Regions from separate parts of the Fictibacillus sp. b24 genome, predicted to be linked through region 3. Evidence: riboswitches for the same ligand, from Rfam matches in the RefSeq annotation. Region 3 holds a riboswitch; each other region holds the start of a gene.
What was found. A riboswitch is a leader RNA that binds a small molecule or an ion and turns the genes downstream of it on or off. The one in region 3 is predicted to bind thiamine pyrophosphate.

Region 1 (10,069 bases), 700 kb from region 3:
TGCATCTTGTTTAATTGGTGTAACCGTCTTTTTGTTGTCCTTCTTCACGTTGTGCCGCCTCCTTCAGGTTTTGGATACATGGCCATTGAAACATGATACGTTTTAGCATTTTCTTGACTGGGTCTGTGATGCTTTTGAATCAGAGCAGTCAGCATGTCTGTATAGTCTTGCAGAAAAGCATTCCGATTTTTAACACCTGAAAGTGAGAGCTCCATCTCCATTACAGCACTTGGGATTTCTTCTTCGTCCACCTGCTCCATAAGAGAAACTGCATCCCTTTTTATTTTTTCTGTGAGTGATAATACGTGAGCGAGAGCGGTTTGGTCTTGAAGTTTCTTGATCGTTTCTGAAGAAAGTCCTAATGAATCTGATAATAAAAACGACCTTCCGGCACTTACATATAGAACTTCTACAAGATTTCTTACATTCCTTGTTCCCGCACGAACAACAAGCCCTACTTTTTCCAAAGCCTTAAGATGGTAGTTCACTTTTTGAGCGGAATCGTTCATTTTCTTTGATAGCTCTGTCGCAGATTGCGGATTCTTCAACAAGCTTATGATTTCTGATCGGATTGGATGCAGAAGGGCAGCCGCTTGTTCGGGCTCTGTGACGATAAAAGTTTCAGGCATGCTTCGATTCCTCTTCACTTTCATCACCTCACTTTAACCATATTATTCTTACATAAAAATTATTCTTTACGTAAAATCATTTTATTACGTCACCCTTCATTATGTCAAAGAATTTAGCAAAATATACGTTTGCCTATTAAGGACATAAAAAAACAGACTGTCCTGTAACTTCCAGCCTGCTTTTCTTCGCTATAAAAGCGGTATTACACCTAGTATCAAGAAGATTACCGCCATTCCTGCATTTAACCAAAATTCAGTTTTTTGATTAAATATCTTTCGTTCTACCGCACGAAATAAAAAGATAACCGTTAAGATCGAAAACAATACGGTGGGGCTCTCCCACGTTTTTCCGTTATAGATGGCGAGCAGCAGTCCAAGGAACATGAGCACCATCTCCGTATACACCCAGTGTTTTGGTCGTTTTTTCATCAAACAAAAGGCCCCCTTTCACCGGTTGATAATACACAGTGTACGGTGCAGAGGCCTATTCGGTGCTTATCTTTATACAGGTTTTCCTTGTTTTTCCTTTACCCAGTTCCCTGATGGTGTATTTTTATGAAGGACACGCAGTATGATCCATCCTAGCAGTCCGCCAATTACAGAACTCAAAAGGAAAGGTGCTACAAAAAAGAACGCTCCTGTTTTGGAACCTAATAAGTATGTAGCAACAGGCACTGCCACTAGAGCTCCAATTATGCCCGTCCCTATCCATTCTCCGATTGCAGCAAAAAAATATCTTCTTCCCTTCATATAAAAATACCCCGCTGCTAACGCTCCAATCATGCCCCCTGGAAAGGCAAGCAATGAACCGACACCAAACAAATTGCGCAGTAAACCTATGCTAAACGCGACCACCATAGCTGGAAACGGTCCTAGTGTTACACCAGCAATAACATTAATCGCATGCTGAACTGGAAAAGCTTTTGCAACACCAGCAGGAATCCAAAAAACATGAGAAGACAATGTACCGATCGCTACCAGCATCGCCATAAGAGTAAGTTTCTGAACAGATATCTTCACTTACTCACCTCTCTTCGCTGACTGAATAACATCAATCATTTTCCTTGATGCTTCTTCAGGGTTATCCATACCGCTTATTGCCGAAATAACTGCGGCACCATCAGCACCAGCCTGAATCACCTCATTTGCATTGTCAATCGTGATGCCACCAATTCCAACAAGAGGCAGGTTGATATTATTCATGAGAAGTTCCTTGATTAGTTCTACACCTACAGGTTCTTCAGCATCCTCTTTTGAAGCAGTTTGATAGATTGGACCAACCCCAAGATAATCTGCACCATGTGAAACGGCATCTTCCGCTTCTGCCAGTGTATGAGCAGAAACACCAAGAATTTTACCTTTTGTTTCATGCCGTATTGTATTTAAGTCTCCGTCTTTCTGTCCCACATGAAGTCCATCAGCATCGACTGTTTTCATTAACTCCAAATCGTCATTTACGATAAAAAGCACTCCGTGTTCTCTGCAAACCTTTTTTGCACGAATAGCTATTTCAAGACGCTTTTCACCACTTAAACAGTTCGCTCCTTTTTCCCTAAACTGAAATGCAGTAATACCACCTCGAATCGCTTGTAAAAGAATGCGTTCAAAAGCTGCCGGCGAATTACAGTTCATCGTTCCAGCCACAAAATAAAGGGAAAGCTGCTGTTTTATCTCTACATTTAAAGAAGTCCTCATATTCTTGCTTCCTCCGTTAAAGTGTGATCTCTCCAGTTGATTGAACCTTGCCAGATTTCGGGCGTGCTCTCTAATACAAACAGCTGATCAATAAGGTTCTGCTGAAAGCTCCCCGGTCCCTTTGCTGTCTTTACTGCTTCCTCAGCTGCTTTTGTGAGCATGAGAATCGCTAAAGCAGTCCGATTCAGAATGGAAAGTGTCTGGGTGCGTGCCTCTTTTCGATTCGCCTGATATAAAGCCACCATGGAGGTTGCAAAGCAGCCAGTACCAGTAACAAAAGCTAGCATGGGATCACCATGAGAAAGTATTATTGATTTCTCACCATCAGAAATGACATCTTTCTCTCCTGTCATCGCGATGAGACACCCCGTTTGTTTCGCAGCCGCCGAAGCAAGTTTGATCAAGTCTTCTTCAGAGCTTCCGAGTCCACCAATTTCGCCATCAACGCCCTTGCCTGTCCAGTCTCCTTTAGCAAGAAATTGTATCTCTGCAGCGTTTCCGCAAATTGTCAGAATTGTTCGGGGCCAGACCCCCTTCAATTGTGAATATTCTGATAATATCTCATTAACCACTTCTTGGCGGAAAGCGGACAGTCCTATTCCTACTGGATCGAGTACTACTGGTACTCCGCTCTGCATTGCTTTTCTACAAGCTAGAATCATAGACTTGGCAGTTGGTTCATCGAGCGTCCCGATGTTCAGGACAAGTGCATCTGCAACCCCTACAGCTTCTTCCACTTCACGTGCGTCATGAACCATCATTGGGCTTCCTCCAGCTGCTAGTACACCATTTGCAAGGAAATTCATTGTAACGTTATTGGTAATGTGATGTACTAGCGGCTTTTCTTTTCTAACGTCAGCTACAAACGCCTTCCATTCTTGAACTCTAGTATTGTTCATGTGCAATCCTCCTATAAGCAAAATGATTAACTGGTCCATGACCTGAACCGACTTCTATCCCATGTGCTATTGCGTTTTGAATAAACTTCTTCGCATGCTCAATTGCACTCTCAGCTTTCTTCCCGTAAGCCAGCTCTGCTGTAATGGCTGCAGAGAAGGTACATCCTGTTCCGTGTGTATTTTTCGTGTTAATACGCTTTTCCACAAGTTCAACCCTCTCAACACCGTTATACAGAAGATCAGAAACATACTCCCCGCTGTCGAAGTGACCGCCTTTTATTACGACATAATCAGCACCACCATTAAACAGCACTTTTGCCGCTTCTGCTCTTGCTTCCTCACAATCTATCTTGATCCCTGTTAAAGCTTCTGCTTCAGGAATGTTAGGGGTGATGACTTTTGCAATCGGCAGCATATACGTTTTCATCGCATGAATTGCTTCCTCTCCTAAGAGAGTGGCACCGCCTTTTGCGATCATGACCGGATCGATAACCACGTTGTTCCATCCAAATTTTTCAATATAATAAGCAGTTCTTTCGATGTACTCTCCGGAAAACAACATGCCTGTCTTTACAGCATGAGGTTTCAAATCACTTCCAATCGAACGCAGCTGAGCCTCTAGTCCCTCTAACGAAACAGGAAACACCCCTTGAACGCCAACCGTGTTCTGAGCCGTTACTGCTGTAATAACAGACATTCCATAAACTCCAAACTCTTGGAACGTTTTCAGATCTGCTTGAATACCTGCTCCTCCACCGCTGTCTGATCCTGCAATGGTCAGTGCTTTACTTACTTTTATCAGCTGTGCCACAATATCGCCTCCTTATTACATACAAAAAGCCACCCGCAAGATTATTAGCGGGTGGCCATTACAGATTCATTAGCATTTGCATGAAAGAGAAGCTTGTAATCATCCACACCGCTTCCCTACGCCAGTATGATCTGGATCAGGTTCAAAGGGTCGAAGGCTACAACCTTCTCTCAGCTTTTTTATAAAAGCACCCCTAGCGGAAATGACTATATTGAATTAATTCCATCCTACCCACACAGTGTTCTAAATGTCAACGTTTTTTTCACTTAAGTGTTTCAAGTGTGTTTAAGCACCTTCAATTACGGGGAAATAGTAATTAACACACAATAACAACATAAAAAACACAGAACAAAAACATTTGTAACAAAATGGAGAATTAACAGAAATAAACATGACAAATCATTAACAAATTTACCAAAAGGTGGTGAAAAAGCGGTACATTGGAATGATTCTTAAAATTTTTTCAGAATTTTCAAATAAAATGGTTGTCATCGAGCACCTTGCTCAGTATACTAGTAGAAACCTAGAAACATAAAAGGTTAATTGGATAGGGAGATAATATAAGGAGGGAAACAGGATGAAAGACAAAAACACTTCTTTTAACAAAAACCAAAATGAGATGGTGCAGTACAAGCAACAAAAAAGAGACCCATTTGCCTTCAGCCTTATTGCTCAAATGGTATTGGATGAGGCCCTTCACAATTATTACAAAGAGTATTATGAAAGAGAAATCGACAATGCCTTAGATACAAAAGATAAAGAACGCTTTATGAAACTAACCTCAGAATACAAAGCGTTTCTCGGTTAAGGCTTCTTAAACGGTACACCTTTTATCAAAAGGTGCCGTGAAAGCCAAAACACCCTTTCAGCTAACGGATCGATATCCGCGCTGCAGAGGGTGTTTCTGACGTGCCCGTTAACTGACACTTATTAAAAACTCAATCAATCAATTCAACGTTGTCGGGGATTCCGGCTTTTTCTTTTGTGCTTTTTTCCTTTTCCACCATACCCAATATAGGACCGCGATTACAATTAGCCATAAAGGAGCTAGACCAACCAACGCAACGACTACAAAGGAGACCGCTGAAACCAAAAAATTCACAGTTTCCATAAACAGCATCTTCGTTTTTGCCCACGTATTCAATTCTTCTGTCTGAAACTTTTCTGCTTTTAAATTTTTCACTTCAAACTGTATCGTTACTGTAGAGTAATCACTTTGATTTTTCAAGAAGTTTAATCGTCCTTCAATCTGTTCGATCTCTTCCTGAACGGAAGCAAGGTCAGCTGATATTTTTAATAAGTCTTCTGTTCTCTGTGCATCCTTCATGAATGATTCCAATCGGTCTCTTACTTGCTGTTTTGCTTTTAAGCGGGAAGAAAGATCTACATACTCTTCTGTAACATCTTCTCCCCTTACATTTTCGTGTGGTGTTCCTTTACTTAATTTTCGAACCTCACCTAAAAACGTTCGAAAACCATCCATTGGAACCCGGACAACCATCGTGCCAGATTCATACCCCTTCTCACCTGCACTTGTATTCGATTCCACGATATAGCCGCCCTTATTCTCAACCATATTGCGAACCATTTCCATCGTATTCTGCAATTTATCAACTGAAATCTGCATGTCTGCGTTATAGATGACTTTTCTTTGATCTTTAATCTGTTGCATTTTATCTCCACTAGTATCCGAATCAGCTTTCGACTTTCCTTCTTCTGAAGCATTTTCCATCTTTGCATCTGAACTGCCACCGGCAAAATCTTGATCGCTAGCCATCTTGCTTTCAGACTTATCATTGCTGCTGCACGCGCTCAAGAGGAGCACGGCGATAAATACCCACACTTTCCATTTTTTCCACATATCGTATTTCCCCCTTTTCACCTTAGACGCTTTAAAAGAAAAAAAGGTTTCAACCCCCATAAAACCTACCTATTTAATGTTTTTTTCTCATCTCGTTTTATGATAAAATGTTGTCTGATGATATGGAAGTATGAAAAAAAGCCGATTTATGCTAGTATGTACAGGATAAGTAAGTGGTTTACTGGAGGAATAGCATGTCAATGATAGGAAGAAACGATCCGTGCTATTGTGGCAGCGGAAAAAAATATAAAAAATGTTGCTTACATAAAGAAGAGCAAACACGCGAAGTATCCTTCCACCAAGAAGGACTCATTAAATTCGCGCTTGAGAACTTTCAACAGGACTTAGCAGCACGCACATCACAATATGTTAAAAAGTATCCTGTTGCCAAAGACCAAGAACAAACATACGCAAATATCGCGGTATGCTGGGAAATATTCTGCTCAAAAATTCAGGATGGAAAGACGCCTGTTGAACTTTATGTCGAACAAGTAAAGAGCACGGTTAAACCGGAAGTTGCAGAAATTCTGGCTGGTTGGATAACAGCAGCACCTTCTCTTTATAAAGTTTTGGAGCAAAAAACAGGGTTCATCTTTACGGTTCAGGATATTTGGTCAGAGAAAGTATTCGATGTAACCATCAATGCTGCTGAAAAACCAAAACAAGAGAGTGCACTACTCGGAACACTCGTTTCAAACGGCATCAACCACGAATTTTATGTTGGTTATGTAGAAATGCCAATGTCCGAACTGCCGCCTTTAAAAGCAGCCGTGGAAAAACTTCACCCTCTAGCTGATGCTAAAGAAATTTTCCAAAAAGAGTTCCCAGCTGTTCTTCAGCTCTCTTTAATTGATATTTCTGAAGGTGTTCCTCAACCTAAAGAGGATAAGCCTGCTGATGAAGAGAAAAAATCCGCTGTTAACGAGAATGAAAAAACAGTGGAAGTTTCCGATCAACAGGAAGAAAAATACACAGCTGTAACGGACCTTGTCAAAGCAAATGCTGAAACAGAAGTAATTGAAGAAGCTGAAAAACTTTGGAGTGAATATATCACAGAGTCCAAGCCAGCGATACGAAAAGAAGAGATCTATGCAGCAGCGCTAGATTATCTCGTATCAAAAGATATTAGGGGAATCGCTTCTACTCAAGCTGAAACAGCTAAAAAGTACGGCGTTTCACCTGCCAGCCTTTCATCACGTTATCGCGAAATGAAAGAACTATTAAGCGTATAAGCCATCATACTTTTTATTACCCGTCAGGAATTCCTGGCGGGTTTTTATATGTAAAAAAACAAGACCCCTCTTATAAGGAGTCTTGTTTTTGATTGCGCTGCAGCCAATAGTAAATGGGTAAACCTGCAACTGTAATGAAGATCGCTGTTAAGCTGTCGAACGGATCGTTCAATATCGTTGCTCCAACAATGTATACAGAGCCTAAAATCGCAAAAATTGGGACAATAGGGAATAACGGCACACTGTATACTCTTTTTTGGTCTTTATGTCGTTTACGCAATTTGAACACCGCATAAAACGCGAAGATGTAAAAGATATAAACAGCGAAGATCGCCATCTCTGAAAGATAATCAGGATCTGTGAGCAGCATCATAATGATTGCAATGACCACTTGTAAATAAGTAGCAACAATCGGAGTACCGTACTTATCGCTTACTTTGCTGAAAACATGCGACAGTGGAAGCTGATTACGCTCAGCCATCGCAAACGGCACTCGCGGAATCGTTAAAATTTTTCCGTTTAAGCATCCGAAGATGGATACGGCAATACCAACAGCGATTAATTTTCCACCTAATGGACCGAAAAGAATGGTTGCTGCTGATGCTGCTGAGTTCTCGCCAAGCCTCACGATCTCTGAAGCTGGCAAAATGTGAAGCAATGCAATGTTAACGAGCAAGTATGCTGCCATTACGATTAATATGCCGCCGATGATTGCTTTCGGCAACGTTTTACCAGGATCCTTCATCTCTCCTGCAACAAAACCTACCATCAGCCACCCATCATATGCAAAAAGAGTAGCTAAAATGGCAGCACCCATAGAGATTTCTACTACTGCTCCGCTTGACGCATCTAAAATTTGTTCATTCCCTTGCCAAATACCGAAGACAATTATTAAAGCAATCGGGACAAGTTTGCCTAACGTAAACAGATTTTGGACGAAACCTCCGTACTTTGTACCAAAGTTATTTACAATCGTAAGAAAAAGAACCGTTCCAATACCGATCCACGGTCCAAACGACTTTTCCCATGAAAATAAATTTACCATCAATGAACCGAAGTATAATCCAAGAGCACCAATGACTGCAGGTCCATAAATAACCGTCTGCACCCAGCCGCTAAGATAACCCCATAGCTTGCCGTAAACTTCTTCCATATACACATAAAGTCCACCTGTCTTAGGGATTTGTGTGGCCACTTCAGCAATCGTTAATCCGCCTGCTAATGTGATCAATCCCCCTAGTGCCCAAGCTAAAAGAGCAAGGTTTGAGTTACCTGTGTACTCAAGAACACTTCCTGGCTTCATGAAAATACCCGAACCAATTACCGTTCCTATAACGATGGACATGGCTACTGAAAGCCCAATGTCTTTTTTCAATGCTGCTTCTTGATTCATGCTGTGTCCACTCCTTAAAGAAAACCTGGCTGACGCTTAGTGTAGCGTAGCCTTCATGGCTCTAAACTTGCTGATGCGATGAAAATTATAGTTAACTTTCAGATGCGATAAGAAACGTTTGTCCATCTGAAAAAGACTATTGTCACTTTAACATAAACAAGCTGAAAATGTCACTACCTACCAAAATAGACAGCCAATTCAGTTTTTTGCAAAGGTTTTCTTTAAGGAGCTTAAAGGTTTAAAGCTCTTTCCGCCTCAGCAGCTGCTTTTTTATAAAAGCTTTTTCAATCATGCTGTTGAGCTGCCGTTCGAGATCTTTTCTAGCTAGCGAGTCTGATTCATTTCTGATTTTGTTTTTCAGTTCACGAATCATAAGTTTTTCTTCTGATGTAAAATGAGAAGAATGAAGTATTATAATCACCTCATTTCCTTATTCACTTGCGAAAACGCCTTTTTATAAAGAATAATGAAAACAAACGGGTTCAGCATGATGTTTGTAAGTAAATCTGACACTCTTTTTGATGAGGACAAGAAAAAGACCTCTTGGGTTGAGGTCTTCGTTTAGAGGAGTATAAAATTTTTATTCTGCTTCTGATTGTGTTTCTTGATCTGAACTGGCAATAATGATCTTAACCCCTTGCTGTTCGATAGCAGAAAGGTGATCTCTTGGTGCTTCATCATCCGTAATAATCAAATCGAGATTAGACGCAGGTCCAACATTCGCAAACGCATTAACACCAATCTTGTAATGCGGAAAAACACCGATTCGCTTGCGTGACACTTTCCCCACTGCGCTCATAAAAGCAGCAACTTCTGGATTTGCCGTGCTGATTCCGCGATCCGAAATACCTCCGCCTGTAGCGAACGACAAATCAAATGAATATTGACTGATAAGACTGGTAACTAAAGCGTCAGTCATGTTCCCTGATTTCTTCACTTTTCCTCCAACTACGTAAAGTTCAATATTCTCTTTTTCCCGGAGTACATCGGCTGTTACGAGTGAGTTTGTCACAATGGTTAGTCGGCAGTCTGGCAATTGTTTTAAAATCTCATGGTGCATCCCGCCACCGCTGAGAAAAATCGTGTCATTTTCATGAATGTATTTTACCGCTTCTCTTGCTATTGCTCTCTCATACATTGATCCTTCACCAAAGCGTACCTCGTTGGATGCAGGACCCTTTTTCACTTCAGTTACAGGAATTGCGCCGCCATGCGTTCTTTTTAAAAGTCCATTGTCTTCCAATGATGACAGGTCACGGCGGATGGAATCGATTGAGACTTGGAGGGCATCTGATAACTCTTTTGCAAGCACACGGCCTTCATTTTTAAGTAATTCTAAGATCTTTTCTCTTCTTTCTTCAGAAAACATAATATATTTCCTCCATTACCTCTTATTTCCACGTGGTACATTCATCATATGCGGTATTATGCTTGTTTGTCAAATATTTTTTGCATGTTTTTTCCTGTTTTGTATTTAAACAAGCAAAAACAAGCATGTTGATCACGCTGGTTTTTGCTTGTTTAAAAGATTCATAACGGCTGAAATGAA
Region 2 (10,069 bases), 320 kb from region 3:
ACCGTGAAATCCTATATAATGGATGGAAGATCAGACCTTCAGATCATGCCTCATTATTTTAATAGTGATGGTTTTTATATTGCAGCATACAGAAAAAAGACAACAGGTGGTGAGAAACATGCTTAAACCTTTAACAGAGAAACAAACAAAGCCGAATATTAAGCCTTCTATCTTTTCAGTAGAGCTTCATGAGCTTGAAGCATGGCTGACTGATATTAGAGAGCCTAAGTTCAGAGGAAAGCAAATCTTTGAATGGCTTTATAAAAAACGTGTATCATCTTTTGAGGAAATGACAAATCTTCCTCTAGGTTTGCGTGAAAAACTTGAAAAAGATTATTATATAAAGCCTCTTAAAGAAGTGGTCCGTCAAGAATCATCTGACGGTACGATCAAATTCTTATTTGAGCTGCAAGACGGCTATTCAATCGAGACTGTGCTCATGAGACACGAATACGGAAATAGCATTTGTGTAACAACACAAGTAGGCTGCCGTTTAGGCTGTACTTTCTGTGCGTCAACATTAGGCGGATTAAAACGAAATCTTCAAGCAGGTGAAATTGTTGCGCAAGTCCTTCAAGTTCAACGAGCTTTGGATGAAACAGAAGAAAGAGTAAGTTCTGTCGTTGTAATGGGGATTGGAGAACCTTTCGACAACTACGAAGGACTTATGTCGTTCTTGAAAATTATTAATCATGATCAAGGATTAAACATCGGTGCACGACACATTACGATATCAACTAGTGGTGTTGTACCATATATTTACAAGTTTGCTGACGAAGGTATGCAGATTAACTTTGCGATTTCACTTCATGCACCAAACACAGAAACTAGAAGCCGTTTAATGCCTGTAAACAGAATGTATCCATTAAATGAATTGATGGATTCTATCCGTTACTACATTAAGAAAACGGGCCGCCGAGTTACGTTTGAATATGGTTTATTTGGAAAAGTAAACGATTCAGTTGACCATGCTAATGAACTGGCTGATCTTATTAAAGATATCAAGTGTCACGTAAATTTAATTCCAGTAAACTATGTACCTGAAAGAGATTATGTACGAACTCCAAAAACACAAATATTTAAGTTCTTAGAGACGTTAACCTCAAGAGGCATTAATGCCACCATCAGAAGAGAACAAGGACATGACATTGACGCAGCATGTGGCCAGCTGCGTGCGAAGGAACGTAAAGAAGAGACGAGGTGACGGGGAAATGCAAATTGCCTTTCAAACAGACGTTGGAATGGTAAGGAAGCATAATGAAGACAGCGGGGAAGTGTTCACAAAGGGTGAACACTTTCTTGCAGTTATCGCAGATGGTATGGGGGGACATAAAGCTGGAGATATAGCCAGTCAAGAAGCCCTTAACGTAATAAAAGAAGCCTGGGGTCAGTTTGAGGAAAACATGGGCAGCGTGAAAGGCTGGATCCAAAATGTTCTCCGAGATGCAAATAAACATATCTTTGATTTTTCTCAACAAAACCCTGAAACAAGAGGGATGGGAACTACCATTGTTGCTGCACTTGGAACGAACAGTGAGGTTACGGTTGCGCATATCGGGGACAGCCGCTGTTATTTGTATTCAAATGGTGAGCTCAAAAGAGTAACTGATGATCACTCACTCGTTCAAGAATTGGTTAAGTCTGGTCAGATTACAGAAGATGAAGCCGAGATCCACCCGCGAAGAAACATGATTATGAAAGCTGTGGGTACTGATGAGACCGTAGAAGCAGAAGTAAATCATATCATATGGAACAAAGGGGATTATCTGCTGCTTTGTTCAGACGGGCTATCCGATAAAGTATCCTTTAAGCGGATTCAGGAAGTTTTAGACTATACTGGTGAGACCGTAAATGATAAGGTAGAAAAATTAATCACGTGGGCAAAAGAGGCCGGTGGAGAAGATAACATTACTGCTATCCTTATACAGAATAGTTCTGACACAGAAACAAAAGGGGAAGCAATAACATGATAGGAAAAAGAGTCAGTGGCCGCTACAAGCTTTTAGAAGTCATTGGTGACGGCGGAATGGCCATCGTTTATCGAGCAAAAGATTTAATTCTAGACAGGGATGTAGCAGTAAAGGTTCTTCGTTCAGAGTTTAATAAAGACGAGGATTTTATCAGACGATTTAAAAGGGAAGCTGAATCAGCTACGAGTCTTGATCATCCGAACATTGTAAGTATTTATGATGTCGGAGAGGATGAAGAAATCTATTTTATTGTTATGGAATACGTGCAGGGAAAAACACTCAAACAATACATAAAAGAGCACGGAAAGATATCTGTAGAAGAATCGCTGCACATCATGAAGCAGATCGTTTCAGGAATGGCTGTAGCACATGACCATGGCATCATACACAGGGATATTAAGCCGCACAATATTTTAATAACGGAAAACGGCACAGCAAAGTTAACTGATTTTGGGATTGCTTTAGCTATTACATCTGCAACAATTACACATACAAACTCTATTCTAGGGTCCGTTCATTACTTTTCTCCCGAGCAGGCTAGAGGTGGCATTGCAAACGCTAAATCGGATATTTATTCCTTTGGAGCTGTACTCTATGAAATGGTAACTGGCAGGGTACCTTTCGTAGGAGATTCACCTGTTTCTGTTGCACTGAAGCATCTTCAAGAGAATGTGATTGAACCAAGAAGGCTGAATCCTGAAATTCCACAAAGTGTTGAAAATATTGTTTTAAAGTCTCTCGCTAAAAATCCGTTAAGAAGGTATGACAGTGCTGAAGAGCTGCTAAGAGATATGAACACAGCATTAGATCCTGACCGGATGTATGAACAAAAGTGGAATGAAGAAAGTGAAGAAGATGAAAGAACAAAGTACATTCCTCCTATCGTTCAGCCAATTGAAACACAAGAAATGAACAATGTAAAAGAAGAAGAAAAAATTCCGGAAAAAACCAAGAAAAAAAGAAACTGGTGGCTTATCGTTTTACTTTCACTTCTATTGTTAGGTGGAGCTGGTATTGCTGCTTTCACGATGATGCCTTCCATTTTTTACGTTGAAGAAGTAAGCGTTCCTGATGTAGCGGGAGAAGAATATGTAGATGCGTTTGATAAGCTAAGAGCAGAAGGGCTTGAAGTGAAACGTGAGGAAGTATTTGATCCTGAAATTGAGGAAGGTCTTGTTGTGAGACAGGATCCTTCACCAGGTACAAAAGTAAAGCAGCAAGCAATCGTTACGTTGTATGTATCAAAAGGCCCTGAAAAGGAAAATATGCCTGATGTAGAAGGGTATAATATTGATGATGCTAAAGAACTTTTAAATGATAATGGCTTTACAAAAATCAATGTTAATTACGAAGAATCAGAAACAGAACTCGAAGGGACAGTACTCACTCAAAGTCCTGACAGAGATGAAAAGGTCACACCGGCAGAAACAACCGTTACTTTAACTGTTAGTTCAGGAACTCCTACCGTTCAAGTAGAGAACCTAATTGGAGCAACAGAGCAAGATGTTAAAACTTTTGCGGATAATGCAGGTTTAACCGTTGAGTTTTCAAGTGAATTTTCTGATACCGTTGAAAAAGGAAGAGTAATCTCACAGAAGCCTACTCCATTTACCCAAGTCGAAAAAGGTGCGACCATATCCGTTGTCTTATCAGATGGTCCAGAAGAAACGGAGGAGGAGCCGCCAGCTGATGACGATCAACCTGCAGAAGATCGCACAGTTACGAAGGATATTGAAGTAAAGCCGGATAAAAAGGACAAAAGACAGCCTGTTACTGTAAAGATTGTATATTCGGATAAAAACGCTTCAAATGCGGTTTTTGTAGAAGAACAAATTACCGATACAAAAAAATATCAGCTACCTCTAACGATTGCTGAAGGGGGAACTGCTTCTTATGTTGTATATATCAACGGAAAAGAAAAGAACGCTGAGACAATTAAGTACGATGATGTTAAAACTGCCAATGGAAGAATGGAAGATGAGGAAGGGGACGATGGTGATTAAGCATGCCTGAAGGAAGAATTGTTAAAGCCCTCGCTGGTTTTTATTACGTTAAGGAAAATGGAAAATCAGAAGTTTTCCAATGCAGAGGCAGAGGAAACTTTCGCAAAAAGAAAGTGAATCCGTTGGTCGGTGACTGGGTAGAGTATGAATCAACCAACATTACAGATGGATACATTCTTGATGTGAAAGAACGGAAAAACGAACTTGTCCGTCCGCCAATTGCTAACGTAGACCAAGCAATCCTTGTTTTTTCAGCAACAGAACCAGATTTTAGCACGCTTTTATTAGACCGATTCCTCGTTCACATTGAAGCAAATGATATTCTGCCTGTGATCTGTATTTCAAAAATGGACCTTGTTCAACAATCAGAAGAAATGGATGAGATTCAGAAATATATTGAAATCTACAAACAGTTAGGATACGAGGTAATTCCGACCTCAACGAAAACAGATGATAGCTTGGATTTGTTTTATCCGTTGTTCAAAGACAAAGTAACGGTCTTTGCGGGACAGTCAGGTGTAGGTAAATCATCTTTATTAAATGCTATAAATCCAGAATTAATGCTTGAAACGAATGAGATCTCAACCCATTTAGGCAGAGGGAAGCATACGACACGGCATGTAGAATTAATTCTGTTTGGCAACGGATTAGTTGCGGATACACCCGGATTTAGTTCACTGGATTTTATGAATATCGAGGCGGAAGATTTATCGATGTATTTTCCAGAGATGGATGAACTGCGCGGTGATTGTAAATTTAGAGGATGTTCGCACACATCTGAACCAAAATGTGCTGTAAAAAAAGGTGTTGAAGACGGAGCTGTTCCGCAATTCCGATACGACCATTACGTAAGTTTTTTACAAGAAATAAAAGAACAAAAACGGAGGTACTAATGATTAAAATAGCTCCTTCCATTCTTTCGGCTGATTTTTCGAAGTTAGGCGAAGATATTAAAGCTGTAGAAGAAGCTGGTGCGGATTACATTCATGTAGACGTTATGGACGGTCATTTCGTTCCGAATATAACGATTGGACCGCTTGTCGTTCAAGCCATTCGCCCAGTTACTAAGCTCCCTTTAGATGTACATTTAATGATTGAAAATCCTGACCAATATATCGAAGCATTTGCACAAGCGGGTGCAGACATTATATCTGTTCATGTTGAAGCAACTCCGCACTTGCATCGAACGGTTCAATTTATAAAAAAACAAGGAGTAAAAGCGGGTGTGGTCATCAATCCAGCTACACCGGTTGAACTCATTAAACACATCATCCAAGATGTTGATCTTGTTTTACTCATGACCGTAAATCCGGGGTTTGGTGGGCAAGCATTTATTGAAAGTGTTGTTCCAAAAATCAGAGAAGTTGCCGACCTTGTGAAGACACACGGGTTAGACGTAGAGATCGAAGTGGACGGTGGAGTGAATCCGGAAACCGCACAACTCTGCATAGAAGCAGGTGCTAATGTATTAGTAGCCGGTTCTGCCATTTATGGAAAAAAAGATTTAAAGGATGCAATTCAATCCATCCGTGGTGTATAATTGAACCAAATAATAAAATAAGCAACCACAGGGGGAGTCCTTTAAAGGGCTGAGAGGGGAGTGTTCTCCCGACCCTTTGAACCTGAAGCTGGATCATACCTGCGTAGGGATGTGGAGTCGTATGACTTTTTGTATTCAAATGAGATGAATCCTAAAGCAACCGCGCTCACATGCCGGTTGCTTTTTTTATTTGCTTTTATTGCAATCAAGTGTGGTTGATGCTTTGTAGCTTTTGAAAGTGGTTGATTTCCGTTACAGGTGCTTCGCTTTCCGCGGGGCAGGCGGTGAGCCCCTTGCCGCTTTGCGCCCTAAGGGTCTCACCTGACCGCTTGTCCCGCAGGAGTCTCGCACCTTTCACTTCAATCAAATTGCATGAAGGCATGAAAAAAGATTTTTGAAAAAGAAAAAAAGGAGGATAAACAATGAAGAACAACAATATTTCTTTACTAACAGAAATAGCTATTATGTCTGCTCTGTCATTGATCTTAGGCATGATTAAATTTGCTGGTCCGTGGCCGCAAGGCGGGTCTGTATCTCTTGAGATGGTTCCAATCTTCTTGATGGCCTTTAGAAGAGGCTTTAAAGCAGGTGTATTTACTGGATTAGCGGTAGGCCTTCTTCAGCTTCTTGTTAACCCTTATGTAGTACACCCAGCTCAAATGATTCTAGACTATCCGTTAGCGTTTGCTCTAGCAGGTGTTGCAGGTGCGTTTGCGCCGTCATTGGCACAAAATAAATCGAAAAGAACGATTCTAATGGTTACGGGTATCTTTGTCGGCTGTTTATTAAGAACGATCTCGCACGTTTTATCAGGAGTTATCTTCTTTAGTGATTTAGCGGAAGAAATGAACATATGGCTTTATTCATTTATGTATAATGGTTCATTCATGATTGTTATTTTTGTAATAACGTCACTTGTGGTCATTCTTTTAACAAACACGGCTCCTAAATTATTGCATGCTGCACGAAGCGGATACACCCGAGCAGCATGAAAATAAGAATCGTTGCAGGTGGCCCTGAGCATTTGATACCTGATCTAAATGCCTACCATAGTTCACCTGAGTGTGTGTGGGTAGGTGTGGACAGGGGCACATTGTATCTGATAGAAAAACATATCATCCCAAATTATGCTTTTGGGGATTTTGATTCAGTTACAGATATTGAAAAAAGAAAGATTCTGCAAACTCAGATTAATATAAATCAATATCGTCCAGAAAAAGATGCTACAGATATGGAAATCGCTTTAGAATGGGCGTTGAAACAGAATCCAGAGGAAATCTTGTTGTTTGGTGCCTCTGGAGGAAGGCTGGATCATGAGCTGATGAACATACAGCTACTATATAAGAGCCGGCATAACTCAGCTTCTATAAAACTAATCGATATAAAAAATGAAATCTCACTTCACATGCCAGGCAGCTACAAAATTGATCATGATGAAAAATACCATTATATTTCTTTTCTTTCACAGACTGATGAGGTAAAAGGAATAACATTGGAAGGTTTTAAATACCCTTTAAGACATGCAGTTTTAAATGCTGGATCGTCATTATGCATCTCTAATGAGCTTGTAAATAAAAGTGGTACTTATTCTTTCGACTCCGGCATAATATTGATGGTAAAGAGCCGTGATTAAAAAAATTACGGAATACAGGCCCCAATGCACCTTTTTATAAAAAGGGGAATAAAGTATTTTATTGTTTAGCTCTTATCATTTTTTATGGGCCTGGAGGAGGGGTAAGATGAAATTTTATACCATTAAACTTCCTAGATTCTTAGGGGGATTCGTACGTGCCATCTTAGGTTCTTTTAAAAAAGGATAACAAACAAAAAAAGCGCCCAGTGCGCTTTTTTTGTTTGTGTACAGATCCTGCTGATGAATGTGGTTACTGTCGGCTTGTGCAAAAATACTGTCCACTTAGATATTATGTACGAAAAGACTCTTTTCTAAAGGCTGTTTTCTATAAGATTGTTGCCTTCAAATATTGTCTTCTATGAAGGTTGATTGGAGTGCAAGGTGCGAGACTCCTGCGGGACAGGTGGGCAGTCCGAAAAGTGGAAGTGGCTCGTTCAGCCCCGACAAGCAAAAGGTGAACGGCAAGGAAGGCGCACTTTGCCTTTTTGGCCGTTTAACTTTTGACCTCGAGGGGCTAGCCACTGCAACTAGACAGGTGAGACCCTTATGGCGCAAAGCGGCAAGGGGCTCACCGCCTGCCCCGCGGAAAGCGAGCACCTGGAACGGAAATCAACTACTTCCAAAAAAAAAACAGCAGCGGCAGCTGCTGTTTTTATTTATACACGTTCAACTTTACCTGATTTAAGGGCACGAGCAGAAACGTATACGCGCTTAGGCTTTCCGTCCACAAGAATACGAACCTTTTGGACATTAGCTCCCCAGCTTTTCTTTGATTTGTTCATTGCGTGAGAACGCTTGTTACCAGTTTTAGGTCCTTTTCCAGTAATAAAACATTTACGAGCCATAGTAGGTGAACCTCCTTTACAGCAAAAAAGCTTTGCATCAATTCAATCGTATGTTAAATACTAAATAATATTAGCATGACTTCAGAAGCAATGCAACATATTAGTGAAAGGTTTTCAAGTAAATTTCCTTGACAATACTATTTACATAGTGTGAAATGTAGTAGTCCTTTCAAAAAAGACTAATGTATAGTAAAATATTTGTTAGCCATTTAACAATTTAAAGGGGGATGTAAGCATGTCCATTGAAATGAAAACAACCTATGGTCAAATTGATATTTCTAATGAAGTGATTGCCACTATCGCAGGTGGAGCCGCAATCGATTGTTATGGAATTGTTGGCATGGCATCAAGAAAGCAATTAAAGGATGGAATAACTGAACTTTTAGGACGTGAAAATTTCTCCCGAGGGATCGTTGTTCGCCAAGAGGAAGATGAAGTACATATCGACATGTATATCATTGTAAGTTATGGAACAAAGATTTCTGAAGTGGCTCATAACGTTCAGAACAAAGTGAAATATACCCTGGATCAAATGCTTGGTTTAGCGGTTGACTCAGTGAATATCTATGTTCAGGGTGTCAGGGTGACAACCCCTTAGTTAGGAGGAAGTTTTGTGTCTTTAAAAGTATTAGACGGAAAAAAGTTTTCAAAAATGGTGCTCGAGGGCGCTTCAAACCTATCAAGAAACGCAGCAATGGTCGATGCACTGAATGTATTTCCTGTCCCTGACGGAGATACAGGAACAAACATGAACTTAACGATTACTTCTGGTGCAAAAGAAGTAGAAAAAAACACTTCTAATAGTATCGGGACCGTAGCAAGTGCTTTTGCTAAAGGGTTACTAATGGGAGCACGAGGAAACTCAGGAGTTATCCTATCTCAGCTATTTAGAGGCTTCTCTAAATCAATTGAAGGGAAAGACTCTATCTCAGCAGCTGAATTTGCTAATGCATTTGATAAAGGTGTAGAGACAGCTTATAAAGCAGTTATGAAACCAGTAGAGGGTACAATTTTAACTGTAGCGAAAGATGCAGCTAAAAAAGCAGTAAAAGAAGCTAAAAAATCAGATGACATTCTATACATCATGAAAGAACTTGTAAAAGAGTCCAAAGCTTCCTTAAACAGAACACCAGATCTTCTGCCTGTGTTAAAAGAAGTTGGCGTTGTAGACTCTGGCGGCCAAGGTTTAGTTACGGTTTATGAAGGGTTTTTAGCAGTGCTTGAAGGTAAAGAACTGCCGAAAGTTTCTGTGAATGCACCTTCTATGGGTGAGCTTGTTAACGCTGAACATCATAAAGCACAGATGCATATGAAAACTGAGGATATTCATTTCGGATATTGCACAGAATTTATGGTAAGATTCGAAGACCAGAAAGTTAAGAAGAATCCGTTCGACGAAATTAAGTTTCGTAATGAATTAAGTGAGCATGGTGATTCTCTTTTAGTGGTTGCAGATGATGACGTAGTTAAGGTTCATATTCATACGGAACAGCCAGGTAACATGCTCACATTAGCACACCGTTATGGCAGCTTAATTAACATTAAGATTGAAAACATGCGTGAACAGCATTCAGCGATCTTAGAGAGCGAAAATGAAGTGGTTCCTTCTTATTCACAACCTGTTTCTGAGAAAAAGAAGGAATATGGTATTGTTACGGTTGCAATGGGTGAGGGCATTGAAGAGATGTTTTCTTCAATGGGAGCGTCTGTCATACAAGGTGGACAAACTATGAATCCGAGTACGGAGGATATTGTTAAAGCCATTTCTGAGGTTAATGCTGAAAAGGTATTTATTCTTCCAAACAACTCAAACATTATTATGGCATCTGAACAGGCTGCAAGTGTGGTTGAGCAGGAAGTGGTAATTATCCGTACCAAAACCGTTCCACAAGGAATTGCTTCTATCCTAGCTTTCAATCCTTCTGCTGATATGAAGGAAAATGAGAAGAAGATGAATGAAGCGATCTCCTCAGTGAAATCTGGACAAGTAACCTATGCGGTTCGAGATACTTCAATTGATGGTGTTGAAATCGCAAAAGGTGATTTCATGGGAATCTCTGAAGGGAAAATTATCTCTT
Region 3 (10,069 bases):
TATTAAAATGGGTGATGCGGTTGCATATGAAGTAAGGAGGAACGCTAAATAAGAAGAGGCGATAAAAGCTCATAAAAGTCGAACAGCCTTTAAATGAATTTGAAGGACTATAAATTTTTTTGAAGGACTATAAAAATATTTGTAGGACCATATTTCTTTTTGAAGGTCTATAAATGTCTGATTAGGGCCTAGAAATAATTTAATCCTAAAACAACACTCATTTTCTAATTCGAACTACTTGTCCGCCGTTAACTTGTATCATCCTTTTAACATTTATTTTCACTAAAGAATAAGGTGAGCCTCCTCCTGTATAAATGTGATTAAGCTCTGTTACGTTTGGGTCAATTAAAAACGTTGCTTTAAACCCAAAAGATGGAATTCCACCAAGAGGAAATCCTGTAAGGGATATTATTTCCTCTTCAGTTGCTAGTCGAGGTCGTTCTATGTTCAGCGCTTTTGCAACGCGTGATGTACTTGCTCGATCTTCTCCTTTTACTATGGCAACGATCAAATGGTTATCAGCACCCATCATACAAATATTCTTCACAAATTCATGACCGTAAGCACCTATCGCATTAGCGGCATCTTGTACGGTATGGCACGATTCTGAAAGAACAATATGTGACGCTTCTAAGTTATGTTTTTTTATGAATTCTTTTATGAATGTATGAACATCTTCCATGACAAATACTCCTTTTCATTGTTGTGGTAATGCCGAAATTACTGCACCCACTGCCTGAATCCAACTGCCAGCTACTGTTAACGATTGACTATAGGCATCATCGCCATTTGGGTTATCCAGTTCATACTTCCCTCCAAGCGCCTGCAATGAGTTTCCTGCAGCTTGCAGCAGATTAGAGATAACAGATAAAGCTTCTCCTGTTGAAGGTTCTTCATCAAGCTCATCCCCTAGCTCTATCCCAGCGCCAACTGCTTGAAGTAAGTTACCTTTAATATTCAGTATTTGAGATGTTTTGTCTTCTAATGGTAAAAGCATACCAGCAATAACGGTTGTATTGCCGATCGCTTGAACTTCATTCCCGATCCTGCTTAAAGAGCAGGGCTGCAGTCCGTCTGCAACTAGTCCACTCCCCACAGCTTGCAATGTGTTCCCTATTAAATCGAGATCCTCTTGAAATGAATCACTCAAAAAAGATATCGGTGTGTTTGCGATCGCTGAGATAACGGTTCCGATCGCTTGTATGACTGTACCCACTTGCTGCTTTAGCTGATTATCCATAGAAAACCGTCCATATATTAAGATTCTTTAATGTATTCTTGGACGGGAGTGATGGTTATTTACTTTTTGTTGTCAAATTTAATTGTTTCCAGGTTTCTGCTAACGTATCACCTATCTCATTGATCACTTCATTCGTTTTGAAATAATGTTTATGGGAAATTGGTGTGAAGCTGCTGATCAAATCTCCGCTATTCACTTCAATATCTTCTGCAACTGCCCTTTTGTATGATTCATTTAACGATTTTAAGGGATAACCAAATACATCATCTTTGTCATACATGTTAATCCACTTACCATCAAGAACGGGGTAATAGTTTTTTAAATGAGGTGATGGGACTTGTATCGGAACGTCAAAATCAGCATATCGAAGACTCCATAAAGCAAGCGGGCTGCCTAGTGAATAGAATCCGGTTAGTGTATCTCCTTTCTCTAATGGTGTTTCATTTATAGTTTGTTTTATATCTTCATGAATCCGATCAGAGATAAATTGCAAATCATAAAAGTAATTGCTAGTAATAACTGTCCCTAAGCTATGAGCAACAACAAACAACGGAGCATCCTCACCAGCTTTTTCACTTAAAATTTTTAATCCTCTTGCATATACCTCGTGGACTTTTATGTAATTGGGATTGTGATGGTCCGTTGGCTGATAAGCAATTGCGTCACCAAAAAAGTGAATGACAAATTGCCTTAATTTCTTGAAATCCAATTCTGTTTCTTGATTAAGTTTTTGCCACAAAACATTTTCTTTTTCATTGAACACACTTCCCCAATAAATGGGCTGAATAATCAGTTCTTTTTCAGGTGTAGGAAAATAAGGCTTGATGTTTTGGGAGAATCTTTTTGTTAAAACTTCAGAAAATAAATCTGAAAAATCCTCCGTTTGGTCACCGATCCCATGCAGAATCGCTACAGCTATTTTTCTTGTCATTGTTCTTTCACGTCCTTTATATATTAGTGGATTCTTATAATGAAAGAATACGTGTATGGATAATCATCAATACTAATACACAGAATGCGAGGTGTTGTTATTGAAGATAAATCGGTTTCATGTTTTCCTTCTTATACTTGTTAGTGGATTTTTTATATGGTCCATCATTAAACCATCACATTATCCCATTTGGATTCTAGAAGTTGGCCCATCAGTGATAATATTAATTATTGTAATTTCTCAATATAATAAAATAAGGCTTACGTCTCTCTCGTATTGTATTATTGCGTTATTGGCCATCCTCACTTTTATTGGTGGACATTATACTTATGACGATGTTCCCCTATTTGATTTTCTGCAAAACCAATATGATTTAAAGAGAAATGATTACGATCGGTTTGGACATTTTTTGAAAGGATTAGTTGTCATTGTTTTTCGTGAAATTTTAATTTTAAAAACACCTTTAACATCTGGAAAATGGGTTCAGTTTCTCGCTTTTTGTATGACTTTAACGGTGTCTGCTTGCTATGAAATCATAGAGTGGCTTGCAGGAAAAATAGCTAAACGTGAAACAAAAGACTTTGTTGGTGCACAAGGTGACATGTGGGATGCACAATGGGATATGTCACTTACACTAATCGGTTCATTCATTGCCCTATTGTTACTAACTTCCTGGCATAATCGGTTAATTCAAGACCTTAAAGAAAAACAATGGTCTTGAATTATATTAGATAATTTCAATGTAAACCCTTCTTAAGTGATTTCCCTCTTCTATAAATTTTAGACTTTTGACTAACAATAGACAGAGGTGATCTTATGATGAGAATGGTTTCCATACTATGCACTTTTGTTTCTGGATTTTTACTTTTTTTCGCTTGGTCTGGTTATGTTGAAAAAGAATTTGAGGTTATTGAATATCGTGGCCACGTGATTGAAAAAAAGAGAATTGAGCTGACTAAAGATATAGGTACTTCACTTGTTACACAGCCGAGCTATAAAATTGTATTTACTGGGGGGAAAGAGTTAACGGTGCCTTATTACATATACAAAAATATTAAAGAAGATCGTTATGCTGTTGTAATAAAGCAAAAAGACAACATGACCTTGTTAAAACAAAGAAGCTGAAATGTAAATTCAGCTTCTTTGTCTGTTTAAAATCTAACATCTGTAGAAAATAATGGGAAGTACATGGAGAAAATGTACGCAAGCGTAAACATGATTAGAAAATAACTCACAAAAAGAGAATCGAACTTTGAGAACCCAACTTCATAATAAAAGGTTCGCTTTTTACTTGAATCAAATCTTTTTGCTTCCATAGCAACTGCAATTCGATGTGCTCGCCGAATACTTTGTGATAACAAAGGGATTACAAGATGCTGCAATCTTTTCAACGGATTCTTATACCCTATAACCCCTCTTACTTTTTGGGCGTTACGTATGGTTTGGAATTCTTCTATCAAAATTGGAATTAACCGAATAGCAGCCATAAAGCTATATGCGTACTTTGGTGAAAGTTTAAGCTGCTGCATTAATGAATAAAACAGTTTAACAGGCTGTGTTGTTAAGACAAACGTTAAACTCAGCATGGCAAATGATAAAGCTCTAAATCCTAAATGAATACCCCGAAGTAAACTCTCTTCTGTTATATGGACGTACGCCCATTTAAATAACGTGGTTTCTCCTTTCCCAAACAGGATCATAGACGAAGATGTTGATAAAAATATAAGTAAAAATGGAATCAAAAGTAGAAGGATATGCTTATATGAGTATCCTGTACCGAATAGAAACAGTAGAGATATAACTACTGAAAATCCGATCATAAAATTTAGTTGATGAATAGTGATTGCAAAAACAAATAAAATCATCATCGTTAGAAGTTTTAATGAAGGATTAATTTTATGCAGCCAAGTCCCTTTGCCTCTAAAGACTGAATTCATATAAGTGCTCCTCTTTAGACCTCAACGACCCATTTATTTTGCAATCAGTGACTACCTTTCCATTCTTCACTTCCCATAGCCTTGTTCCAAAATGTTGAACGATTTCGGAGTCGTGTGTCACCATTATAATAATGGTTCCTTTTTGCCTTTCGTTTTCCAACCACTCTAGAATCCTAAACGTGTTTATAGAATCTTGGCCAAATGTTGGTTCATCAAGCAATAGGACCTTTGGAAGTTGTATGAATGCTGAAGCGACACTTAACCTTCTCTTTTGACCAATAGAAAGGTGATACGGGTGATGCTTCTCTTTTGTTGCTAGCCCGAAAGTAGTAAGTATTTCTTCTGCTCTAGCTGTAATTTCATGATCTATAGCTAATCCATATGTCATTTCATCGTATACGGAATTTGTTAAAAATTGAAATTCAGGGTTTTGAAAAACGAGATAAGCTAAGCCATACAAATCATTAATTTTCGTTATGGTAAAATCGTTCATTTGATAGGTGCCAGATGTTTTTATCAGCTGCATTAGCGATAATAATAGCGTACTCTTACCTGCACCGTTCTCTCCTCCTACCATTATCCACTCTCCAGAATGAACGGTTGTGCTTTCTAACGATATTTTTAATTGCTTGTTACGATACCCCTTAAAGCTTTCTAGATACAATTTGTTATGTTGCATACACTGGATCGTCGAACAGCTTTCCTTTTTGTATTCGTTCCATGCACCTGGATACCAAATGCCATACTGTTTAAGTTTCTCTTTGTATTGTGAAAAAATGGTGGAAGAATCCCCATCAGCAAGAATTCTTCCTTCAGGAGTAAAAACGATTATACGGTCAACAAAATCAACGATCAGTTCAATTTTGTGCTCCACTATAATTATCGTTTTATCCTCGCCAATCTTTTTTACAGTTTCCCAAATTTGCTCAGTACCACTTTCGTCAATTAGTGAAGTAGGTTCGTCTAAAAAAATGACATCGGGATCGAGTGCTAACACCGATGCGATAGCTAAACGCTGTTTCATTCCGCCTGAAAGGTTCTGAATCGGTGTATGGATATCATTCAAATGTAAACCTGCTTCATGCAATAACTCCTCTATCCTGCTTGGCATATCTTCTCTTGGGACTTGTAAATTCTCCAACACGAATGCTATTTCTTCATCGACATACGGCATACAAAACTGTGTTTCAGGATCTTGAAACACAAACCCCCATTTATCAGGGTTCTGTATACCTTCGCTTTTAATAGGAACTTCTACAGAATGAGGAATAATTCCAGAAAGAACTTGCAGGAGAGTAGATTTTCCACATCCAGAAGGTCCGAGCAAAAGCACTTTCTCTCCTTTTTGGAACGATAAATTTATATCTTTAAAGAGCAAGTCATCATCCCCTGGAAACTTTAATCTTAAATGTTTTACAGATGTTGCGGTATCCATTTCAGCCACCTCATTTATTGATCCAGTGCCTCATAATCTTCCTTTGATGAAGGGCGAACCAGTTTGGTCACTCCTGTTGCTTCTAGTGCTTTAGCGATTGAAACAGCTAACATTCCAGTAAAGATGATGGAGCCAATTAGCCTGAATACAATAAATAGTGTAAGATTCCATGTCGATAGATCACCAACATAACCTTTATAAAAGTCTAAAATGAAAGAGCCTGCACAAGCGCTTATCGCTGCGAGAGAAATAACAAATAAATCAAACCGCTTATAGCGAAAAGTCATAAGGACTAATTCTGCAAATAGTCCTTGAACAACACCATATAATAAAACTTCAAGCCCAAATTCAGACCCCATTAGAAATTCTCCTGAGGAAGCGGCAATTTCTGCTAAAAAAGCAACCCCTGGTTTTCGAATGATCAAGAAGGCAACGGTTGCAGCCATAAACCACATTCCATAGATCAATTGATCAATATGAAGCCCGAGCGGCTTAACCGCATAATAAAGAGGTCCCCACATTTTATAAATAATGCCGAACCCAATGGATATAACAATGGTTACTAGAATATCAGTTAACTTCAGTCCTTTATACATTTTTTGTTTCCCTCCCAACTTTTGTTGCAGCTGTGCCGTATGCAACTGGCCATTTTTCCAGTGTATAAGCCATTTCCCAGAATAAATATTCGTACTCACAGCTGATTAAGAAATGGCGAGTCATCTTATCCTTTTCCTGTTCACTTGCTATTTCTGCTAAATCATCCAACCGGTTAATTTGTTCTTGGACAAGTTGTGAAAACCACTCACCACCATAAGCTGAAATCCACTCTTGATAAATCGGTTCAAGTGGTGTGGCATCTTTAAAGCGTTCACCGATCTCGTGATAAATCCAATAACATGGGAGGATAGCAGCAATAATTTCTCCTAAGCTACCAGACTCTGCTACTCGGTATAGATGTGATGTATAATGGTACGCGGTTGGAGCGGGTTCAAAGTTCGCTAATTCTTCTTCGGTAACCTGTAGCTGTTTCATGAATGTTTCGTGAAGTGCTAACTCTGCATCATTCGTACCCTGTGCGTGAGCAGCCATTCTTGAAGTGGTGTATAGATCTTCAGCCCTTGCAGCTCCTATTGCTTGAACTCTAGCAAAATGAGACAAATAATAGGAATCTTGCAATACGTAGTATTTGAAGCATTCTAAAGAGAGGTCTCCTTCTGCAATACCTTTTACAAAAGGATGATGGAGATTTGCTTCCCAAATTGGATTGGCTTTTTCTCGTAAAGTTTCGGTGAATGTTTTCATGTGAATCCTCCTTGTTTTTTAAAATAAGGCTGTTTTCGTATTCATTGTTGCTTTTGAAAGTGGTTGATTTCCGCTCCAGGTTGCTTCGCTTTCCGCGGGGCGTACGGTGAGCCTCCTGCCGCTTTGCGCCCTAAAGGGTCTCACCTGACCGCTTCAAGGAAGATTCCTTGCTCCTGCGTCTACAAGTTAATGCTACCGTTGTAAGTTTCCTCGTCGCATGCCTTGCAAGAAGCTTATCATGTGGCGGGCACGCACCCTTACACTCAAATCAACTTATCTAAGAAGAGGCTTGAACGAAATCCCTCAAAAGCAACAATCTTTAAAAAAAGCCTTTAGAAAAGAACCCAACAAAAAAACCACTTTCAGCGAGAAAGTGGTTGTATATGGAGAATTAAACTCTATGTATGAATATAGGTCTCCGCAACACCACTTCCCTACGCTGGTATAATCCAGATCAGGTTCTAAGAGTCTCAAAGTCACACTTCGATCTCAGCCTTATGAAAGGCACCCCTAGTGGTTTTTAATATTTAGTTGGTTGTATGTTTTAAATAATAGCAGGCTAGTTTTGATTGTCAACAGTTTTTGAGTAAGTCTGCTTCGGGAGGACAATTTTAGACTCTCTCTTGGAAATGGTTGAATTCTATTCCATGACGGCGTGCGGTGAGCGAGTAGATTCAGGAAATCAAAAAAAAAAAGGCTAAAACCTAAATTGGTTTTGCCCTTTAAAGCCAACAATTACTTGCTCATCGCCTCAGTTAGTACTGGTACGATTTGCTTTTTACGAGAAACAACGCCTTTAAGAACCGCTGTATTGTTTTCTAATTTCACATTGTATGCATCTTCAACGGATTCTGCTCTTTTACCAAGTGTAAGAGCTGTAGAATCATTCGTTAAAATATCTGTTACAACGAACATGAATAGATCTAAGCCTTTTTCATCAATCACTTTTGAAATCGCACTTTCAAGTTCAGCTTGATGCTTTAATACATCACTAGCATCAACAGTATTTACTTGTGCTACTTCAACTTTACTAGGTCCGATATTGAATTCTTTAGCATCTAAAGAGATAAGCTCATCAACTGACTTATCGCTTAAGTCAGCACCTGCTTTAAGCATTTCAAGTCCGTAAGTTTCAGCATCTACGCCTGCAATTTCAGCTAGCTCACGTGCTGCTTCAACATCTTCTTCTGTACAAGTTGGTGATTTGAATAAAAGAGAATCAGAAATAATCGCAGAAAGCATCAGACCAGCGATGTTCGTTTCTACTTTAACGCCTTTTTCTTTGTACATCTTGTTCAGGATGGTTGCCGTACATCCAACAGGCTCTGCACGGTAGTATAGAGGATCGCTTGTTTCAAAGTTTGCGATTCGGTGATGATCAATGACCTCTAGTACTCGAACTTTGTCGATGTCGTTTGCACTTTGCTGACGTTCATTGTGGTCGACTAAAATAACCGAGTTTGTTTCAGCAGAAACATGTTCAACTAAACGCGGAGAGTCAGCTTTAAAGTAATCTAGAGCGTACTTTGTTTCACCATTAATTTCACCTAGGCGGATTGCTTCTACATTTTGTCCTAATTTAGACTTAAGATCAGCGTAAACGATTGCTGAAGTAATCGTGTCAGTATCTGGATTTTTGTGTCCAAAAATAAGTACTTTTTCCATGCTTCTACTCCTTATAAATACATAAATTATTTTTTGATAGCCAAGCCTTATTTTATCATATAAAAACAGCTTTTGGCTTTTGGAGTTTATTGTAGCATGGAAAAAAGCTCTAAGGCAAAACCGTACTTCCCATCAATGATAGATTCACTTGACGAGCACAATCACGTCCTTCTTGAATTGCCCAAACGATCAAACTTTGACCTCGTCTTGAATCACCTGCTGCAAATATTCCATCTACATTCGTTTTATAGTCACCGTGCTTAGCATTTACTTTATTGTTCTTTGTTTCTACTCCAAATTTTTTTAAAACTGGCTGTTCGGTACCTTCAAAACCTATTGCAATGAAAACAAGATCTGCCGGCCATACTTTTTCGGATCCAGGGATCTCTTCAAATACAATATTACCTTTATCATCTGAAGTTCTCTTCATTTGAATGGTATGAAGTTCTTTTAAATTACCTTCTGTATCAGATACAATTTTTTTTGTTTGAACAGAGTACTCTCTAGGATCATGCCCATATTGAGCGGTAGCTTCTTCATAAGCATAGTCCATTGTAAATATGTTAGGCTGCTCTGGCCACATGTTTGAATCGCTTCTTGCATTAGGCAGTTTTGGATGTTTACCGAATTGAACTACGCTTTTACACTTTTGACGAAGAGCCGTAGCTACACAGTCAGCACCTGTATCACCACCGCCTATTACAATGACGTTCTTCCCTTCTGCATCAATCAAAGGCTCATTTACTTCAAGGTTCAACAGTCTTTTAGTCGCCTGAGTCAAATAGTGCATCGCAAAGTGAACGCCTTGGGAATCTTTACCTTCAAGGTTCAAATCTCTCTGTTTCTGAGCACCTGTACAAAGAATAATGGAATCATATTGAGACTTTAATTCTTCAGGCATTATATCTTTACCCACTTCAGTATTTAAAACAAAGTCAATTCCTTCTTGTCTTAATAATGATATCCTTCTTTCCACGATATCTTTATCCAGCTTCATATTAGGTATTCCATATGTTAACAATCCGCCTGCTCTATCATCTCGTTCGTAAACAGTTACAGAATGACCTGCTTGGTTTAATTGATCAGCGGCAGCAAGTCCAGCTGGCCCTGAACCAACAATCGCTACTTTCTTTCCAGTCCTTTTTACAGGAATTCGAGGTTGGATCCAGCCGTTCTCAAAGCCTTTGTCAATAATCGCCTTCTCTATATTTTTTATCGTTACAGCCGGTCCAGCTAGTTCGACGGTACATGAACCTTCACAAGGAGCTGGGCAAACCCGTCCTGTAAACTCAGGGAAATTGTTTGTTTTCATGAGACGTTCGAGAGCTTCTTTCCATTTTCCGCGATAAACAAGATCATTCCACTCAGGAATCAGATTGTTAATGGGGCAGCCTGCAGCTGCCCCGTTGATTTCAAACCCGATATGACAAAAAGGTGTTCCGCAATCCATGCATCTTGCACCTTGTCTTTTTAACATATCTTCAGGTTGTTTCTCGGTATATTCTTTCCAATCTTTAAGACGGTGGAGAGGTTTTCTCTCTATCGTGTCTTCACGAGGG

Region 1: linked by a shared signal. The riboswitch ahead of thiD (bifunctional hydroxymethylpyrimidine kinase/phosphomethylpyrimidine kinase) and the one ahead of tenA (thiaminase II) in region 3 are both predicted to bind thiamine pyrophosphate.
Region 2: linked by a shared signal. The riboswitch ahead of thiT (energy-coupled thiamine transporter ThiT) and the one ahead of tenA (thiaminase II) in region 3 are both predicted to bind thiamine pyrophosphate.

The regions. Positions count from the first base shown of each region.
Region 1 covers NZ_JAUCES010000005.1:2,576,261-2,586,329, forward strand. The annotation lists gene QUF49_RS13280 (hypothetical protein) at 1-48, opposite strand, end outside; gene QUF49_RS13285 (winged helix-turn-helix domain-containing protein) at 45-629, opposite strand; gene QUF49_RS13290 (hypothetical protein) at 819-1,061, opposite strand; gene thiW (energy coupling factor transporter S component ThiW) at 1,131-1,643, opposite strand; gene thiE (thiamine phosphate synthase) at 1,650-2,324, opposite strand; gene thiM (hydroxyethylthiazole kinase) at 2,321-3,223, opposite strand; gene thiD (bifunctional hydroxymethylpyrimidine kinase/phosphomethylpyrimidine kinase) at 3,210-4,022, opposite strand; TPP riboswitch at 4,131-4,239, opposite strand; gene QUF49_RS13315 (IDEAL domain-containing protein) at 4,612-4,842, shown strand; gene QUF49_RS13320 (DUF4349 domain-containing protein) at 4,981-5,895, opposite strand; gene QUF49_RS13325 (SEC-C domain-containing protein) at 6,090-7,127, shown strand; gene QUF49_RS13330 (APC family permease) at 7,198-8,520, opposite strand; gene QUF49_RS13335 (hypothetical protein) at 8,759-8,941, opposite strand; gene QUF49_RS13340 (DeoR/GlpR family DNA-binding transcription regulator) at 9,101-9,889, opposite strand.
Region 2 covers NZ_JAUCES010000005.1:2,191,219-2,201,287, reverse strand. The annotation lists gene rsmB (16S rRNA (cytosine(967)-C(5))-methyltransferase RsmB) at 1-126, shown strand, start outside; gene rlmN (23S rRNA (adenine(2503)-C(2))-methyltransferase RlmN) at 119-1,204, shown strand; gene QUF49_RS11315 (Stp1/IreP family PP2C-type Ser/Thr phosphatase) at 1,212-1,970, shown strand; gene pknB (Stk1 family PASTA domain-containing Ser/Thr kinase) at 1,967-3,973, shown strand; gene rsgA (ribosome small subunit-dependent GTPase A) at 3,976-4,866, shown strand; gene rpe (ribulose-phosphate 3-epimerase) at 4,866-5,513, shown strand; TPP riboswitch at 5,534-5,640, shown strand; gene QUF49_RS11295 (hypothetical protein) at 5,719-5,895, opposite strand; gene thiT (energy-coupled thiamine transporter ThiT) at 5,936-6,505, shown strand; gene QUF49_RS11285 (thiamine diphosphokinase) at 6,502-7,146, shown strand; gene spoVM (stage V sporulation protein SpoVM) at 7,253-7,333, shown strand; gene QUF49_RS11275 (hypothetical protein) at 7,528-7,650, shown strand; gene QUF49_RS11270 (hypothetical protein) at 7,682-7,831, shown strand; gene rpmB (50S ribosomal protein L28) at 7,803-7,991, opposite strand; gene QUF49_RS11260 (Asp23/Gls24 family envelope stress response protein) at 8,227-8,589, shown strand; gene QUF49_RS11255 (DAK2 domain-containing protein) at 8,605-10,069, shown strand, end outside.
Region 3 covers NZ_JAUCES010000005.1:1,871,325-1,881,393, forward strand. The annotation lists gene QUF49_RS09650 (AbrB family transcriptional regulator) at 1-35, shown strand, start outside; gene QUF49_RS09655 (aminoacyl-tRNA deacylase) at 218-682, opposite strand; gene QUF49_RS09660 (DUF6944 family repetitive protein) at 698-1,240, opposite strand; gene QUF49_RS09665 (chemotaxis protein) at 1,296-2,171, opposite strand; gene QUF49_RS09670 (DUF2238 domain-containing protein) at 2,272-2,892, shown strand; gene QUF49_RS09675 (hypothetical protein) at 2,988-3,296, shown strand; gene QUF49_RS09680 (energy-coupling factor transporter transmembrane component T family protein) at 3,323-4,108, opposite strand; gene QUF49_RS09685 (ABC transporter ATP-binding protein) at 4,092-5,543, opposite strand; gene QUF49_RS09690 (ECF transporter S component) at 5,558-6,139, opposite strand; gene tenA (thiaminase II) at 6,132-6,845, opposite strand; TPP riboswitch at 7,260-7,367, opposite strand; gene QUF49_RS09700 (manganese-dependent inorganic pyrophosphatase) at 7,581-8,510, opposite strand; gene QUF49_RS09705 (glutamate synthase subunit beta) at 8,620-10,069, opposite strand, start outside.